2 regions of the Blautia fusiformis genome follow, and region 2 is predicted to be linked to the other one. Evidence: predicted binding sites of a transcription regulator. Region 2 holds the regulator's gene; the other holds the start of a gene.
What was found. The regulator HrcA, encoded in region 2, represses chaperone genes, less so after heat shock. The targets are predictions, from matches to a motif close to TGTTAGCACTCNNNNNNNNNGAGTGCTAACA.
Positions count from the first base shown of each region.

Region 1: the regulator HrcA is predicted to act here: its motif matches at 4,339-4,369, upstream of groES (co-chaperone GroES).

Region 1 covers NZ_JAJEPT010000007.1:90,840-98,595, reverse strand. Annotated here, with positions in the region: gene LKD46_RS07985 (ABC transporter permease) at 1-800, opposite strand, end outside; gene LKD46_RS07980 (ABC transporter substrate-binding protein) at 900-2,471, opposite strand; gene LKD46_RS07975 (MATE family efflux transporter) at 2,694-4,028, opposite strand; gene groES (co-chaperone GroES) at 4,028-4,315, opposite strand; gene rlmH (23S rRNA (pseudouridine(1915)-N(3))-methyltransferase RlmH) at 4,431-4,910, opposite strand; gene LKD46_RS07960 (FtsK/SpoIIIE family DNA translocase) at 4,907-7,654, opposite strand; gene LKD46_RS07955 (undecaprenyl-diphosphate phosphatase) at 7,678-7,756, opposite strand, start outside.
Region 2 covers NZ_JAJEPT010000001.1:303,250-311,005, reverse strand. Annotated here, with positions in the region: gene dnaJ (molecular chaperone DnaJ) at 1-386, opposite strand, end outside; gene dnaK (molecular chaperone DnaK) at 408-2,300, opposite strand; gene grpE (nucleotide exchange factor GrpE) at 2,354-2,989, opposite strand; gene hrcA (heat-inducible transcriptional repressor HrcA) at 3,008-4,051, opposite strand; gene LKD46_RS01505 (ABC transporter substrate-binding protein) at 4,226-5,479, opposite strand; gene LKD46_RS01500 (glycoside hydrolase family 172 protein) at 5,495-6,604, opposite strand; gene LKD46_RS01495 (carbohydrate ABC transporter permease) at 6,641-7,495, opposite strand; gene LKD46_RS01490 (carbohydrate ABC transporter permease) at 7,508-7,756, opposite strand, start outside.

The DNA of each region.
Region 1 (7,756 bases), on a different contig from region 2:
CCGATTCCCGGCCATGCAAAAACCTGCTCGGTGATAATGGCACCGGATACCAGGGACTGCAGGCTCATTCCGAGAACTGTGATCATAGGAAGCATGGCATTTTTCAGTACATGCCGGAAAAGGATTCCAGACTCTTTCATTCCGTAAGCCCTCTGCACCATAACATAATCGGAGGACATTTCCGTAATGGTACTGCTTCTTAAATACCGGATGTACTGTGACGCATTTGCAAAGGTCAGAACTGCACAGGGCATGACCATATGCAGGATCAGATCTCCAAAGGAACGGTTTCCGTCTGAATGCATACCGATACTTGGCAGGATATGTAAATGCACACTGAGGAGATAGATCAGCATGATACCGAACCAGAAAGTAGGAATGGAGATACCTACATAACAAAACATACTGGTAATCTTATCCAGAACACCATTCTTATTCTTTCCGGAATACAGGCCCAGTACAATGGCAATGAGAAAACCAAGCAGCATGCTGGTTCCCATGAGGATCACGGTTGCGGGAAGCCTCTCCAGCATCTGTGTCAGGACCGGACGGTTATTCATCAGAGAATTTCCGAAATTCCCGTGAAGGATCCTTCCCAGCCACAGAAAGTACTGCTCATAGAGAGGCTTTGTAAGTCCCAGGCTTTCTCTCAGGTTCTGGATATATTCTTCACTCATATTTGGTTCCACATAAGTCAGAACAGGATCTCCGGGCGCTGCTTTTGTCAGTGCAAAGCAGAGAACAGAGACAATAAACAGTGTCAGAATACACTGTATCAGTCGGTTTACGATCTTCTTCAAAATGTACCTCCTTTATTTTCCCCGAAAACAGGAAATCGGCTGGCGCAAAAAACGCGTCAGCCTCTTTCTGTTTCCGGTATTCATCCGCTATAAAATTATTTATTTCTCCAATGTGTAGATCTTGGAATAATCATAATAAATAGTTTTTAACAGACATTCATCAAAGCCCCCGAAATCTTTACTTACCGCATAGAAACCATTGGAATAAGCGATCGGATAGATATACATGTTATCATTGATCGTATTCTGGATCTCTTTATAAATCTCACCACGTTTTGTCTCATCTGCAGTGCTGTTGCCATCTTCCCACAATGCATCCAGATCTGTATCCTTGATCCTGGAATAGTTGGAACGGCTGTCGGAAGAACTCATGTCTGCGTAAAGGCTCGGCTCTTCTCCCAGAGTATAGAAGCTCAGTACCAGATCATAATCTGTGCACTCCGGATCCTTTGTCTTATTCTTGAAGGTAGACTCATCTGTAGGAAGAAGATTGATGGTGATTCCTACATTTGCAAGGGCAGACTGTACATACAGAGCCTCACTCTCCATTGTCTTATCTGTGGAGATATACATCAGGTTCAGAGAAAGATTTGTCTTTCCTGCTTCGGAAAGGAGCTCCTGTGCTTTAGCCGGATCATTGTCGTAGGTGTTGTCCGGTTTTGTATAGTAGAGTGTATCCGGTGTAAAAATAGAATCCGCAGGCTCTGCATAGTCCTCGGAAATGAAAGCAAACTGGCAGAACTCCTCTTTATTCAGTGCGTATGCGATTGCCTGACGTACCTTTACATCCTGAAGATCTTTGTTCAGCTCATTCATGAACATGGCGTTGACACGTCCGGAATTATAGGTATTGATGTTTACGTTATCGTAAGCACTGACGGTATCGTAATCATCTGCACTGATCAGACGTGCATCCAGATCTCCGCTTGCAAGTGCCGCATTGGCGGAACTGGAATCCTTTACGATCTTGAAGGTGATGGAATCCAGATTTACATCATCAAAATAGTCGTCGAATTTTGTTACTTTATAATACTCTCCGGATTTGTATTCCTCGAACTTAAAAGGACCATTTCCCACCGGTTCATTGTTGAGATCACTTTCTCCGATATTCTCCACGCCGTCATAAATATGCTTCGGAATACAGTAAACCTGGCTCAGTCCGCCAAGAAAGCCTGCGGAAGATGATCCAAGGGAAAGCTTGACTGTAAGGTCATCAACCTTCTCTGCCTCTACCGCCTTATCATTAACGTATCCGTAAGAAGAGTACGGAACATTCTGCTTCTCATCTACCAGCACCTGCATGGTAAATACCACATCATCGGCTGTGATCGGCTGACCGTCATGCCATTTCAGTCCGTCTTTCAGCTTCAGTGTGAATTCGCTGGCATCATCATTGGCTGTTACACTTTCGCAAAGTCCGTTTCCGTAATACATCTCTCCGTTCACGATCTCAAAAAACGGGCTGTACAGTGCCTGCATCATATCGAAGCTTGTCTGATCCACAACATAAAGCGGATTGATGTTCTGCGGATCTGCTGTTTCTGCAATGGTAATATTTCCACCTTCCGCCTTGGTTCCTTCTGTTTCTGCTGCAAAAACAGTCATTCCTGACATAACAGTTGTTCCTGCCACTGCAGCTGCCAGAAGCGCTGCCAGTACTTTTTTTCTCATTTCCTGTTCCTCCTGTGTTTCAGTGAGTATTCCTCTTTTCCTACCAGTTTAATATGATATATGCAAGATAATACTATACCATATTACCTTTGTCAAGCTGTCCCTGGCTCTTCAGAGATTTTTTTACTGCATTTCGCTAAAGCTTGTATTTATTCTACATACAGATCACACAGGCGTCAAGATAAATTTTCTGTATCTTGCCTCTGATCTATATATATTTCCTTAATTCGTCATATTTTTGATCCAATGTCCGTAATTGCACTTCAAAAATGCAGGCACGCATTTAAAGATCTGATCTGCATTCAGGCAGCATACCACTATTGCCGGGGATGCATTGACCACAAATGCCATAAACATGGACAGGGGAATCACGATCCCCCAGGTACTGATCAGATCCACCTTCATGGAATAGGCGATGCTTCCGCTTCCCCGGATAATACCACCGTTTGTCGGCATCTGATAGGACATCCCTACCATTACCACACTTAAAATGATAAGAAAGGTATTGGCCATCTCTCTCGTTTCCGGCGAAAGCTGATACAGGCTCAGCACCGGGATCCGGATAAAGAAAAGAAGGATACCACAGGTGAGTCCCATGACTACAAATAATTTCTGGAGCTTTTTGGAATAAACCTTCGCGAGTTCCAGGTTCCCGGAACCGATGGTTTTTCCCATGGTAACTGATGCAGCGGAAGCGGCTCCCACAGCAGCGGATTTCACCATCAAAAACAGATTGGAGGCTGCACTGTTGGCAGCAATGGCTGCTGCTGTCATATGTCCCAGGATTGCTGTCTGAAGAGCCGTATTCACGCCCCAGAGTCCCTGGAGAACCAGCAATGGACATACTACCTTATAATATTTCCTTCCGAACCTTAGGTCTGAATGCAGATAATCCCGGATACAAATGCCGATCCAACTCTGTTTTTTACGGATATAGATGATCAGAACACAGATCTCCGCAATACGGGCAGTCAGTGTTCCCACAGCAGCTCCTGCGGCTCCCATCCTTGGTGCACCAAAATGTCCGTAGATCAGGATCCAGTTTATGCTGCAGTTGATCACAAGAGTCATTACCGAAAGCCCGAAGGCAACCCCTGCAATTTCCACACAACGCAGTGTAGCAAGCAGGATCTGCGTCACCGCAAAGAAAAAGTAAGTAAACCGGATGATCGCCAGATAGGAACAGCCGGCTTCGATGATCGTCTGGTCTGTTGTAAAAAGCCCCAGCAGCTGTGTTGGAAAAAGGCTGGCTAGGATAAACAGCACAAGGGCAATAAAAAGGCCTGTGCGCATGGCCCAGGCACTGATCTTTCTTACCGGCTCTGTCTCTTTCTTTCCCCAGTACTGACTTCCGAATATGACAAGTCCGTCTCCCAGCGCCATAAGCAGCTGCTGAAAGACGAACTGTACCTGGTTTACGGTGGTCACACCGGATAATGCAGTTTCGCTGAAGGCTCCAAGCATAATGTTGTCAGCAAGATTGACACTTAAGGTCACTACATTCTGCAACACCAACATGGAGCATAATTTCAGAAAATTACGATAAAAATTCTTCATCAGTCTTTTACGATGGCAATGATATCATCTGCGTTGATCACCAGATATTTCTCACCCTCATATTTGATCTCAGTTCCTGTGTATTTTCCGTAGATCACACGGTCACCTGGCTTTACCTGTACCGGTACTTCTTTACCGTCTACGACCTTACCGCCACCTACTGCGATAACCTCTGCCTGCTGGGTTTTCTCCCTGGAGCTGTCCGGAAGCACGATGCCGGATGCGGTCTTGTCTTCTGTCTCAAAATATTTTACGATAACTCTGTCTGCAACTGGTTTTAATGCCATGTTCATTTCCTTCTTTCTGTAATTATTAGCACTCTTAAGCTCCGAGTGCTACTCTTTTCTTATCATACTACATATCCGGAAATTGTCAAGATATTTGCGGATATGTAATGTGATATTATTTATGATAGGGCTCTCCGCTGATGATACGATAACTGCGGTAGATCTGTTCCAGAAGGATCACACGCATCAGCTGATGAGGAAATGTCATCTTCGAAAAGCTTAAAGCATAGTCTGATCTCTTCAGTACTTCTTTTCCAAGGCCGATAGAGCCGCCGATCACAAACTGGATATGGCTGGTCCCACGTATTCCCAGCTCGTTGATCTTCCGTGCGAAGTTCTCAGAGGTCAGCTGTTCGCCTCCGATCTCCAGAGTAATCACAAACGTATCATCCCGGATATATTTGAGAAGACGCTCCCCTTCCTTGTTCCGAATGGCATCTTCTACTGTTTCGCTGGCATTATCCGGTGTTTTTTCGTCCGACACTTCTATGATCTCCAACTTGCAGTAACGCCCGAGGCGCTTGGAATACTCCGCAATGGCATCCCGAAGGTATTTTTCCTTGATCTTCCCTACTGTCAGGATACTTATTTTCATCCGCCGTTCTCCTCCAGATAATTCTCAAATTCTTCTGCTGACATCAAAACCTTCCTTGGCTTGGTTCCTTCCTCCGGACCTACCACTCCTGCGTCACAAAGCTGATCCATGATCCTTGCCGCACGGTTAAATCCGATCTTGAACATACGCTGGAGCATACCGATGGAGGCCTTTTCCTTCTCAATGATAAATTTACCGGCTTCTGTAAAATAGACATCTCTGTCACCGCCGCCGGCTCCTCCCGGGACACCGGCTGTATTGACCTGCTTCTCGATGGAAGTATCATAAACAGCACCCTGATTTTTGTCAGAAACATATTCTACAACTGCACTGACCTCCTCATCCGAAACAAAAGCACCCTGCAGTCTGGCCGGCTTCTGATACCCCTGAGGATAAAACAGCATATCGCCCTTGCCAAGAAGCTTCTCGGCACCGTTCATATCCAGGATCGTCCTGGAATCCACACCGGAAGATACGGAAAATGCGATCCTGGACGGCATATTGGCCTTGATCAGACCTGTGATGACATTGACAGATGGCCTCTGGGTAGCAATGATCAGATGGATACCTGCTGCACGTGCCAGCTGGGCCAGGCGGCAGATTGCATCCTCAACTTCTCCCGGCGCAACCATCATAAGATCCGCAAGCTCATCCACGATGATCACGATCTGCGGCATCTTCTCAGGTGCCTTTTCTCCCTCCGGGACCCGCATATTGGCAACTTTTTTGTTATATTCTCCAAGATTACGTACCCCATATTCCGCAAAAGCATTGTAACGGCTTGTCATCTCGGAAACAGCCCAGTTCAGCGCACCGGCCGCTTTCTTCGGATCTGTGACTACCGGAATGAACAGGTGCGGGATCCCGTTATATACACTGAGTTCCACCACCTTCGGATCGATCATGATCAGACGCACCTCATCCGGTGTAGCCTTATAAAGGATGCTTATGATCAGCGTATTGATGCAGACGGATTTTCCGGAGCCGGTTGCTCCGGCGATAAGAAGATGAGGCATCTTGGCAATATCTGCCACTACCGGTTTTCCGGCAATATCCTTACCTGCTGCAAAGGACAGCTTGGATTTTGCATTTTTAAACTCCTCTGACTGAAGGAGATCCCGCAGCATGACCGGGCTGTTCTCCTTGTTCGGGACCTCGATCCCCACGGCTGCCTTTCCCGGTATCGGTGCTTCGATACGGATATCCGGTGTAGCAAGATTCAGCTTGATATCATCGGAAAGACCAACGATCTTGCTGACCTTCACACCCATTTCCGGCTGCAGTTCATAGCGGGTAACGGTAGGTCCGCAGCTCACATTGGTAACGGTTACATTAACGCCGAAATTATGCAGGGTTTCCTGAAGCTTCTGTGCTGTTTTACGCAGATGTGCATCGGAATCCCCCTGAGATCTGCCATCTCCGCGCTTCAGAAGCTTCAGCGGCGGATACTGATATGGTTTCTTCTCCGGAGCTCCCCCCTGGCTGATCTCATGCTGGATATTTCTGATCCCATGCTCGATCTCTGTCTGAGATGACTTCGGGTTTCTGGAGGGCTGATGGGATGCCTTCTGTCCAGCTTCCGGCTGAGGATCCTCCTTTATCTCAGCGAGAACGGCTGCCTTTCCTGTTTCCCGGGAAGCTTTTGCTGTTGCATCTGTCTTTGCCGGCAGGATCTGCTGCATCTCGGGAATATCCACATCCTCGTAGCCGTCATAGGCATCCTCCTCTTCGGCTTCCTGCATTTCTCTTTCGAAATCCGGCTCCTCCGACTCTTCCCGGGCCGGCTGCGGCTGTGAACGGTGGATCTGGAATTCCAGCGGCCGGGCATGCTCCTCCGGTTTCTCCTCAAGCCCTGGATCCTCTTCTGTCAGCTCTGTATCTGCCGGAAGTACAGCCTTTTGTTCATCAAGAAAAGAAGGAAGATTAAATTCTCCTTCCCGGTTCGCCTTCACCGCAGCCTGTCTTTCCTTCTGCGATCTTCTGGCTTTTTTCTTTTGTTTTTTTGAGATATTTTCCGGATCTTCCTCTGTAAGGGCAAGTTCTTCTTCCTCCAGCTCTTCTTCCAGCCGGCGGATCTTCTCCGCTCTTTTTTCCGCACGGATCTTTCTGCGAAGCTCCTTCTGCTTTTCTCTGTCCGGCTGTCCCTCAAGATAAGCTTCTTTGCCCTCTCGTGCTGCATCTGTAAAAAAGTCCAGGATCTTATTCATAAATCCGAAGAAGGATCTCTGTGTTATGATGATGAGAGATACAAGAAGCACCAGAACGATGATCACAGTTCCGCCCACAACACCAAAAGCGGATGCTGTGGAAATACATACCGCACCACCGAATACTCCACCGCCGGTACGGTATTCCGAACTCAGTGAATAATAATCCGAAAACGTGGTACTTGGCGTATAGCCCTCTGTGATCAGCTGAAGAAAGCCGCAGAGGAACACAAAAAATACCACGCCTGCCAGTACCTTTTTGTAGGCAAGGCGGTTGGTATTGTTCACGATCAGGAACGTAACTCCGGCAAAAAGCAGGATCGGGAAAATATATGCACAAAGTCCCATGATGCCAAAACATACGGCACTGATGGCATTTCCTACGATCCCTCCCATACCAAATGCACTGATCATCAGGATCAGACAGGCCGCAAACATCACAAGGATCAGGATCTCTGTCTGAAAGCGGTTACCGACAGGCTGCTGCTTCGCCGCAGGTTTTCTTTTTCTTTTTTTTGTCGTTTTTGAAGCTGCCATTGTCAGACTCCTCCCAGTTGATATCAAATATAATTCGCTGCCAGAATAAGGATTCCGGCTGCAAAAGAATAAAATGCAAAATAACGCAGTCTGACCTGATTC
Region 2 (7,756 bases):
GCACGAAGGTTGGCGCCCTTCATCGGTCCGTTGTTGGCCCGTCTGGTTCTGCCTCCGCCGCCGAAAAGGTCTCCGAAGATATCTCCGAAGATGTCTCCCATATCTGCACCGTTGAAGTCAAATCCGCCAAAGCCGCCAGCTCCGCCTCCACCGCCGTTTTCGAATGCCGCATGACCAAACTGATCATACTGTCTTCTCTTGTCGGCATCACTTAAAACGGAGTAAGCCTCTGTCGCTTCTTTGAATTTCGCCTCAGCCTCTTTATCACCCGGATTTACATCCGGGTGATATTTCTTGGCCAGCTTACGATATGCTTTTTTTAATGTTGCGTCATCGGCGTTTTTATCCACACCTAAGACTTCATAATAATCTCTTTTATCAGCCATTGTAATTGTTTCCTACTTGTCTTAGACTTCCTTGTAATCAGCATCTACAACATCATCGCCGTATCCTGCTTCATTTCCGCCCTGGGCACCAGCGTTTCCGCCCATGTTGCCCATATCCGGTCCAGGACCAGCCTGACCCTGAGCTCCCTGAGTCTGCTCATACATCTTGGAAAACAGCTTCTGAGCGCTCTCCATCATCTTCTCCTGTGCAGCCTTGATGTCTGCAACCTGAGAATCGGTAAGCTCCTGAGCATTTGCTGTCTGTGCAAGAAGATCCTTCAGTGCATTGAGGTCTGCCTCAACACTTGCTTTATCGTTTGCATCAAGCTTGTCGCCTGCTTCCTTCAGTGCATTCTCAACCTGGAATACCATGGAGTCTGCATTGTTCCTTGTGTCGATCGCCTCTTTACGTTTCTTATCCTGAGCCTCGAATTCAGCTGCTTCTTTGACAGCTTTGTCGATATCGGAATCGGACATGTTAGAACCAGCTGTGATTGTGATGTGCTGCTCCTTACCTGTTCCAAGATCCTTAGCGGATACGTTAACGATACCGTTAGCATCAATGTCAAATGTTACCTCGATCTGCGGAACACCACGACGTGCTGGCGGGATTCCATCCAGACGGAACTGGCCGAGGGATTTGTTGTCTTTTGCGAACTGACGCTCACCCTGTACAACGTTGATATCTACAGCTGTCTGGTTATCTGCTGCTGTGGAGAAGATCTGGCTCTTCTTTGTAGGAATTGTAGTATTTCTCTCGATCAGACGAGTTGCGATACCACCCATTGTCTCGATGGACAGAGACAGCGGAGTAACATCCAGAAGAAGGATATCACCGGCACCTGCATCACCTGCAAGTTTACCACCCTGTACGGAAGCACCAAGTGCAACACACTCATCCGGGTTCAGGTTTTTGCTCGGCTCTTTGCCTGTCAGCTGTCTTACCTTATCCTGTACTGCAGGGATACGGGAAGAACCACCAACCAGAAGTACCTGGCCAAGCTCGGAAGCTGTGATACCTGCATCAGACAGTGCACGGCGAACCGGCTCAGCTGTCAGCTCTACAAGATCATGTGTCAGCTCATCGAATTTAGCTCTTGTAAGATTCATATCGAAATGCTTCGGTCCTTCAGCTGTAGCTGTGATGAACGGAAGGTTGATGTTTGTTGTTGTTGCAGAAGAAAGCTCTTTCTTAGCCTTCTCAGCTGCCTCTTTCAGTCTCTGAAGAGCCATCTTGTCATTGCTTAAGTCTACGCCCTCTGTTCTCTTGAACTCGGAAAGCATGTAATCTGTGACCTTCTTATCAAAGTCATCTCCACCAAGACGGTTGTTACCAGCTGTAGAAAGAACCTCGATAACACCATCACCGATCTCGATCACAGATACATCGAATGTACCGCCGCCAAGGTCGTATACCATGATCTTCTGCTCTTTCTCATTGTCAAGACCATATGCAAGAGCTGCTGCTGTAGGCTCGTTGATGATACGTTTTACATCAAGACCTGCGATCTTACCTGCATCTTTGGTAGCCTGACGCTGAGCATCGTTGAAGTAAGCCGGAACTGTGATAACTGCCTCTGTTACTTTCTCACCAAGATAAGCCTCTGCATCCTTTTTCAGTTTCTGAAGGATCATTGCGGAGATCTCCTGTGGAGAGTATTTCTTCTCATCGATGGTTACACGGTAATCGGTACCCATTTCTCTTTTGATTGAGGAGATTGTTCTGTCTGCGTTTGTAACTGCCTGACGTTTTGCAGGCTCACCTACCAGACGCTCTCCTGTTTTTGTGAATGCTACAACGGATGGTGTTGTTCTTGCGCCTTCTGTATTTGCGATAACTGTTGGCTGTCCACCTTCCATTACGGCTACACAGCTGTTTGTTGTACCTAAGTCAATACCAATAATCTTTCCCATGATTTTTTCCTCCTGTTTTAGTCTGTATCTGTTAAAATAAAGTTTGTTGTCAGTTAGTTCGCAACCTTTACCATACTGTGGCGTACTACGAAATCCTTGTACGTGTAACCCTTCTGGAATTCTTCCACCACGATGTTCTCTCCAACCTCTTCATCCTCCACATGCATCACTGCATTGTGGAAATCCGGGTTGAATTCCTTTCCCACTGCTTCGATCGGCTTCACACCAAGCTCATCCAGTGTTGTGGTAAGCTGCTTGTAGATCATTTTCATTCCATCTGCAAAAGCATCGCCTTCCTGTGCCTGTGCAAGACCTCTTTCGAAGTTATCCACAACCGGCAGGATCTTTTCAACGATCTCTTTTGCTCCGATGATGTACATGCTGGATTTTTCTTTTTCCGTTCTTTTACGGAAATTATCAAATTCAGCCATGGTACGCTTCAGGCGATCGGTAAGTTCCTCCACCTTCTGCTCAGATTTATCTTTTTTCTTCTTTCCGAAGAAGGAAGTTTTTGATTTTTCTTCTTTTTTATCCTCTGAGGCAGCTTCTTCGCCTGGAGTATTGTTTTCTTCCTCCGGCAGATCTTCTCCCTCCGGTGTCAGGCTTTTTTCTTCCTGATCTCCATCAGTTACGGGGATTTCCTTCTCCGTTTCCTGCTCTTCGGATGTTTTCTTTGTTTCCTCCGACACTTTTTTTCTACCGCCTTTCTAAGTTTTCTTCTTTTTCAAAACGTCATCCAGATGATTCTTAAGCTCTTTCAGACTGTCCACTACATTCTCATAATCCATTCGTTTGGGACCGATGATCCCGATGGTTCCGTACATTCCGTCTCCCAGTTCATATCTGGCAGTTACAATGCTGCAGTCCTTCATGGTCTGGATCGGCATCTCATCACCGATATAAACCTGGATTCCTGTATTCTCTCCATCTGACATCTGTTCTTTTACAAGATCGGCAAGTTCATGCTTTTCCTCAAATGCGGAGATCAGCTCCGTTGCCTTTTCTTTATCGGCAAGCTCCGGATACTTGAAGATGTTGGTTGCACCTGAAGTATAGATCTCCATATCTTCCTCTTCCACATGAATGGTGGCTGCCACTGCATCCAGAACTGTTGCCACCACACCACTGTGGCTGCCTGCCTGTTCCTTCAGTCTGGCGATCATCCCAAGGTTGATATCCTGGATCGGGATCCCATTGAGATTGGTGTTAAGAAGAAGATTCAGTTTCAGGATCGTCTGGTCGTCCATTTCCTCGTCCAGATTGATGATCTGGTTCCGGACTGTGTTGTTGTCACTGACAACCACTGCCACAAGCTGAAGCTCGCTCATTCTCGACAGCTGGATGAACTTGATCTTGTTGCCGCTGTACTGCGGAACGGAAACCATGGTAGCATAATTGGTATTGGAAGCAAGAACCTTCGCAACCTTCTTAAGCACCTTATCCATCTTATCTGTCTTCTCAATGATCAGATCTCGCAGCTCTGCAACCTCTGCTTCCTTCTCCTTCATCAGCTCATTGACGTAAAGTCTGTAGCCCTTATCTGAAGGAATCCTTCCTGCTGAGGTATGAGGCTGGACGATATAGCCCATATCTGTCAGGTCTGACATTTCATTTCGGATCGTTGCGGAACTTACATTGAGATCCGCATACTTGGAAATGGTCCTGGAGCCAACCGGTTCTCCGGTCTCCATATAGGTCTTGATGATTGCTTTTAAGATTTTTTGCTTGCGCTCATTCAACACCTCTTCCATGAAGCCATCTCCTTTCCTTTTATTCTTTCCTGACGGATGTTGATTCTTTTTTATATCTGTTAGCACTCATTTTAGTGGAGTGCTAACATCTACAGTCTTTAAGATATCACCATGTAAAATATTTGTCAATATGTTTTGAAAAAAAGTTCTTATTTTTTCAAAACAAAAAAAGCATCAGTACGATGCTTTTTTGTAATACTTGTCTATGCAGTTCTGTGCCCCGGCAAAAAATTCCGCTTCTGTTTTCTGTCCCAGCACGTATTTCTGAAATTCCGTACCCATAGCCGAAACAGCTTCTATGGAATCGGTGCACAGTGGTCTTGCCTTCAGCTTATAATCTTTCAGATATTGCCGGATCATTTCAATGCCATCCAGATCAAAATTCTTATCCTCGATCACATCCAGTCTTGCCGGACACATTTTTGTCAGCTGTCCGTAATTTTTACTGGCCTCATATCCTGATACATACTGAAGGAACTTCAGAGCTGCTTCTTTATGATCAGAATTTTTATTCAGTACATACTGCCAGGTTGCGATATTGGTCACCTTCTCATCAAATTCCGGAAATGGTGCCATATGGATCTTATCTTTTCCATACACGCCTGCATTCTGAAAGGTACTCAACGCACCGGTATACATGAACATACATCCATACTGGCCGTTTATAAATTTTTCATTCAGCTGTTCATGCTGGTCGATCAGATTCTCCTCTGATATCATCCCTGTATCCAGCATTCGCTTCATATATTCTGCCGCTTCTCTGGTTTTCGGATCAGTCCAGTCTGTATAATCTCCTCCGAAAAAATTGACATACTCGCTGATACTGTTATATATGTAAGAAATCTCCCATGCATCTCCGTATGCATATTTTCCCATATTCTGAAGCTTTTTCTGAAGAATCTCAAGATCACTGAGATCGGAGATTCTGTCCAGACCTGCCTGATCCAGCAATTCCTGGTTCACCCAGAACGCCATGATATCCATCCTGAACGGTACCGAAAAAATATGTCCGTCTGACATGCATATTTCTTTCAGGTATTCCTGCGGAAAATTCGCCGCTGTCTCCTCCGTCATAACGGTATCTTCCAGCGGAAGAAGAAATCCCTTATGCTTAAATTCGGATATCATCTCATCATTTACTGTGATCAGATCAACAGAATCATCTCCTGATGTCAGAAGAGTTGCTATTTTGGCCTGGCGATTGTCCGCATTAGACGGACATTTTTCGATATGGATCTCTATTCCAAGATCCTTTTCCGCCTGACTGATAAAAGAATCAAAGCCCTCTGTGTCTGCATCCACATGAAGGATCGTCAGTTCCTGTCTGTTCTCCGGCACAATATCAGATGCAGTCTCCTTCTTCTGGGCTCCACATCCTGTCACTGCCAGAGCCAGGGCAAATACCCCGCAAAATACCTGTTTTTTCAATCTCTACCACCCTTTTTATCTGGGCCATCTATCCTCTTTTGACATCAACGGCTGGAACGGTGCATGAGGAAGTGTCTGATACCAGTACGCTACACTTGCCACATCATCCTGTCGTTCAAACAGACCACGGTATCCGACGCCTATCTGCTGAATGGTAACGCGAAGATCCTCTTCAAAGCAGATCGGATCCTGTAAATGCCATCTGTAAAAGCCTCGCATTGGCGGGCAGTCATCATTATGATAAAAATTGTGGATCAGTTCGTCATGGGCAGAATAATACGGATATCCAAGATATGGTGTGTTATAATTCTGTTCCACGGTTTTTCCATCCACCTGTTTGGCAAAGCTCCAGGAACCTCCAAAGTAATCTTCCGTTCCTGTTCCGCAGATGGTCGGATACTCCTCATCTCCGTCAATATAAAATTTCATTTCTCCCTCGCCCCACCAGTAACGTTCCAGTGTGGTAAGTGCCATGTAGGTTCCTATATAATGGCCTTTTCCTTTTACTCCATCCAAAATTGTATAATCTTTTGTTTTTTCTGTCAACCGTTCCCGTCTCCACTGCGCATGGAAATAAGCAATATCGTCCGGAAGCTCATCATAGAGACAGTAATCTACCTGATAAAAGAAAGCCGGTATTTTATTTGCATGCTGGTTTTCCAGTGTGATCTTTGCTTTCTTCTTAAACGGCATCGGGAAATAGCAGTTAAAGCCCCTGTTTGGAACAACAGCCACCGGAACAGAATTTACAAAACATTCTCTTCCGAATCCGCAGCAGAAGAAATCACCCAGAGGACTTTCCACGGAAGGAGTTTCCTCGTCATCCCAGTACATACGGATCACAAGATCCCTCAGTACAAAGCAATCTGCCTCTGTAGTCTTGTTGTCGACGGTGATCCAAATATGATTGATCTGTCCCGGTCCTTCCATTTCTGCCAGAGTTACCACAGCTCCCGGCTCAATATCCTTAAGACACGGGCTTCCTTTTCTGGACGGTCCGAGATGACTTGCAGCCATACCGCCTCTGCCTTTTTCTCCATGAGGATTTTCTGCATTAATCGCACGGCTTTTTCCATGCTTTGCAAGTGCGATTCCTCCCAGTCCGCCTGTAAATGCCTGATACATATCTGTTTTCTCCTCTCTTTTGGAAATTAAAAATATTTACGCTTTTACTCCACCTGCCATGATACCATCCATGATCTGTTTCTCAAAAACAGCTACAAAGATAATGATCGGAAGAAGGATGATCCATCCCATGGCGCTGACAAGATCCCACGGAACTCCATACATGTTGTCACGTAACGGAAGCTGTACGATGGAAACAGAAAGTACCTGAATACCATTTGAATAAAACAACGGTGTGAAAAAGTTATTCAGACAGGTAATAAAGTTGATGATGCAAACCGTAGCGATCGCCGGCTTCATCAGCGGCAGAACGATCGTAAACAGTCTCTGTGAAAAAGATGCGCCGTCAATAGCAGCTGCCTCCTCCAGTGAGATCGGGATCTCACCGACAAAGTTTCTGAGGATCAGAACCGTAAACGGTATAACGGTACTGATATAAAGAAGGATAAGTCCCGGATATGTATCATACAGCTTTACCTTCTGCATAAACTCATACAGCGGGCGGGCTGTAACAACCTCAGGGATCAGCATGGTAGCCAGAACAAATGCAAATGCAACAGAAACTCCCTTTGAGTTAAATCTTGAAAAGCCATAAGCTGCCATTGCACACAGCACGGTGCTGATCACAAGAGTAAGACCGACGATCAGTACGGTGTTTCCAATCTTTGAAAGCAGTCCGACATTCTGTAGCAGAAATGTGTAGCTTTCCAGTGTGGGATGATCCGGAAGATAATCAATCGGTGTTTTAAACAGTTCTCCTGCCGGTGTGATCGAAGAAATAAAGATCCAGTAGACCGGGAACAGGATCAGAAAAGCCACAATGGCAAACAGAACCCATCTTCCAACAGCTATCACTCCATGATAAACATTATATTTTCCTGTATTCTTCACGATAATTCCCCCCTAACTGTCAAACTTATTCATAACACGTATATTCAGCCAGCTGAAGATCGCCATTACAACAAACAGCAGCATAGCCAGCGCCGAAGCATATCCTACGTTTAGATTTGTAAATGCTTCTGTTGTGATTCTGTATGCGATCAGCGCAGTATCCTCGCCAGGACCTCCGGATGTCATGGAATAAACCAGATCGAAGGTTGTCAGTCTCCAGAGTGTGAACGGAATACATAAAGTCAGGACATTTTTTGCGAT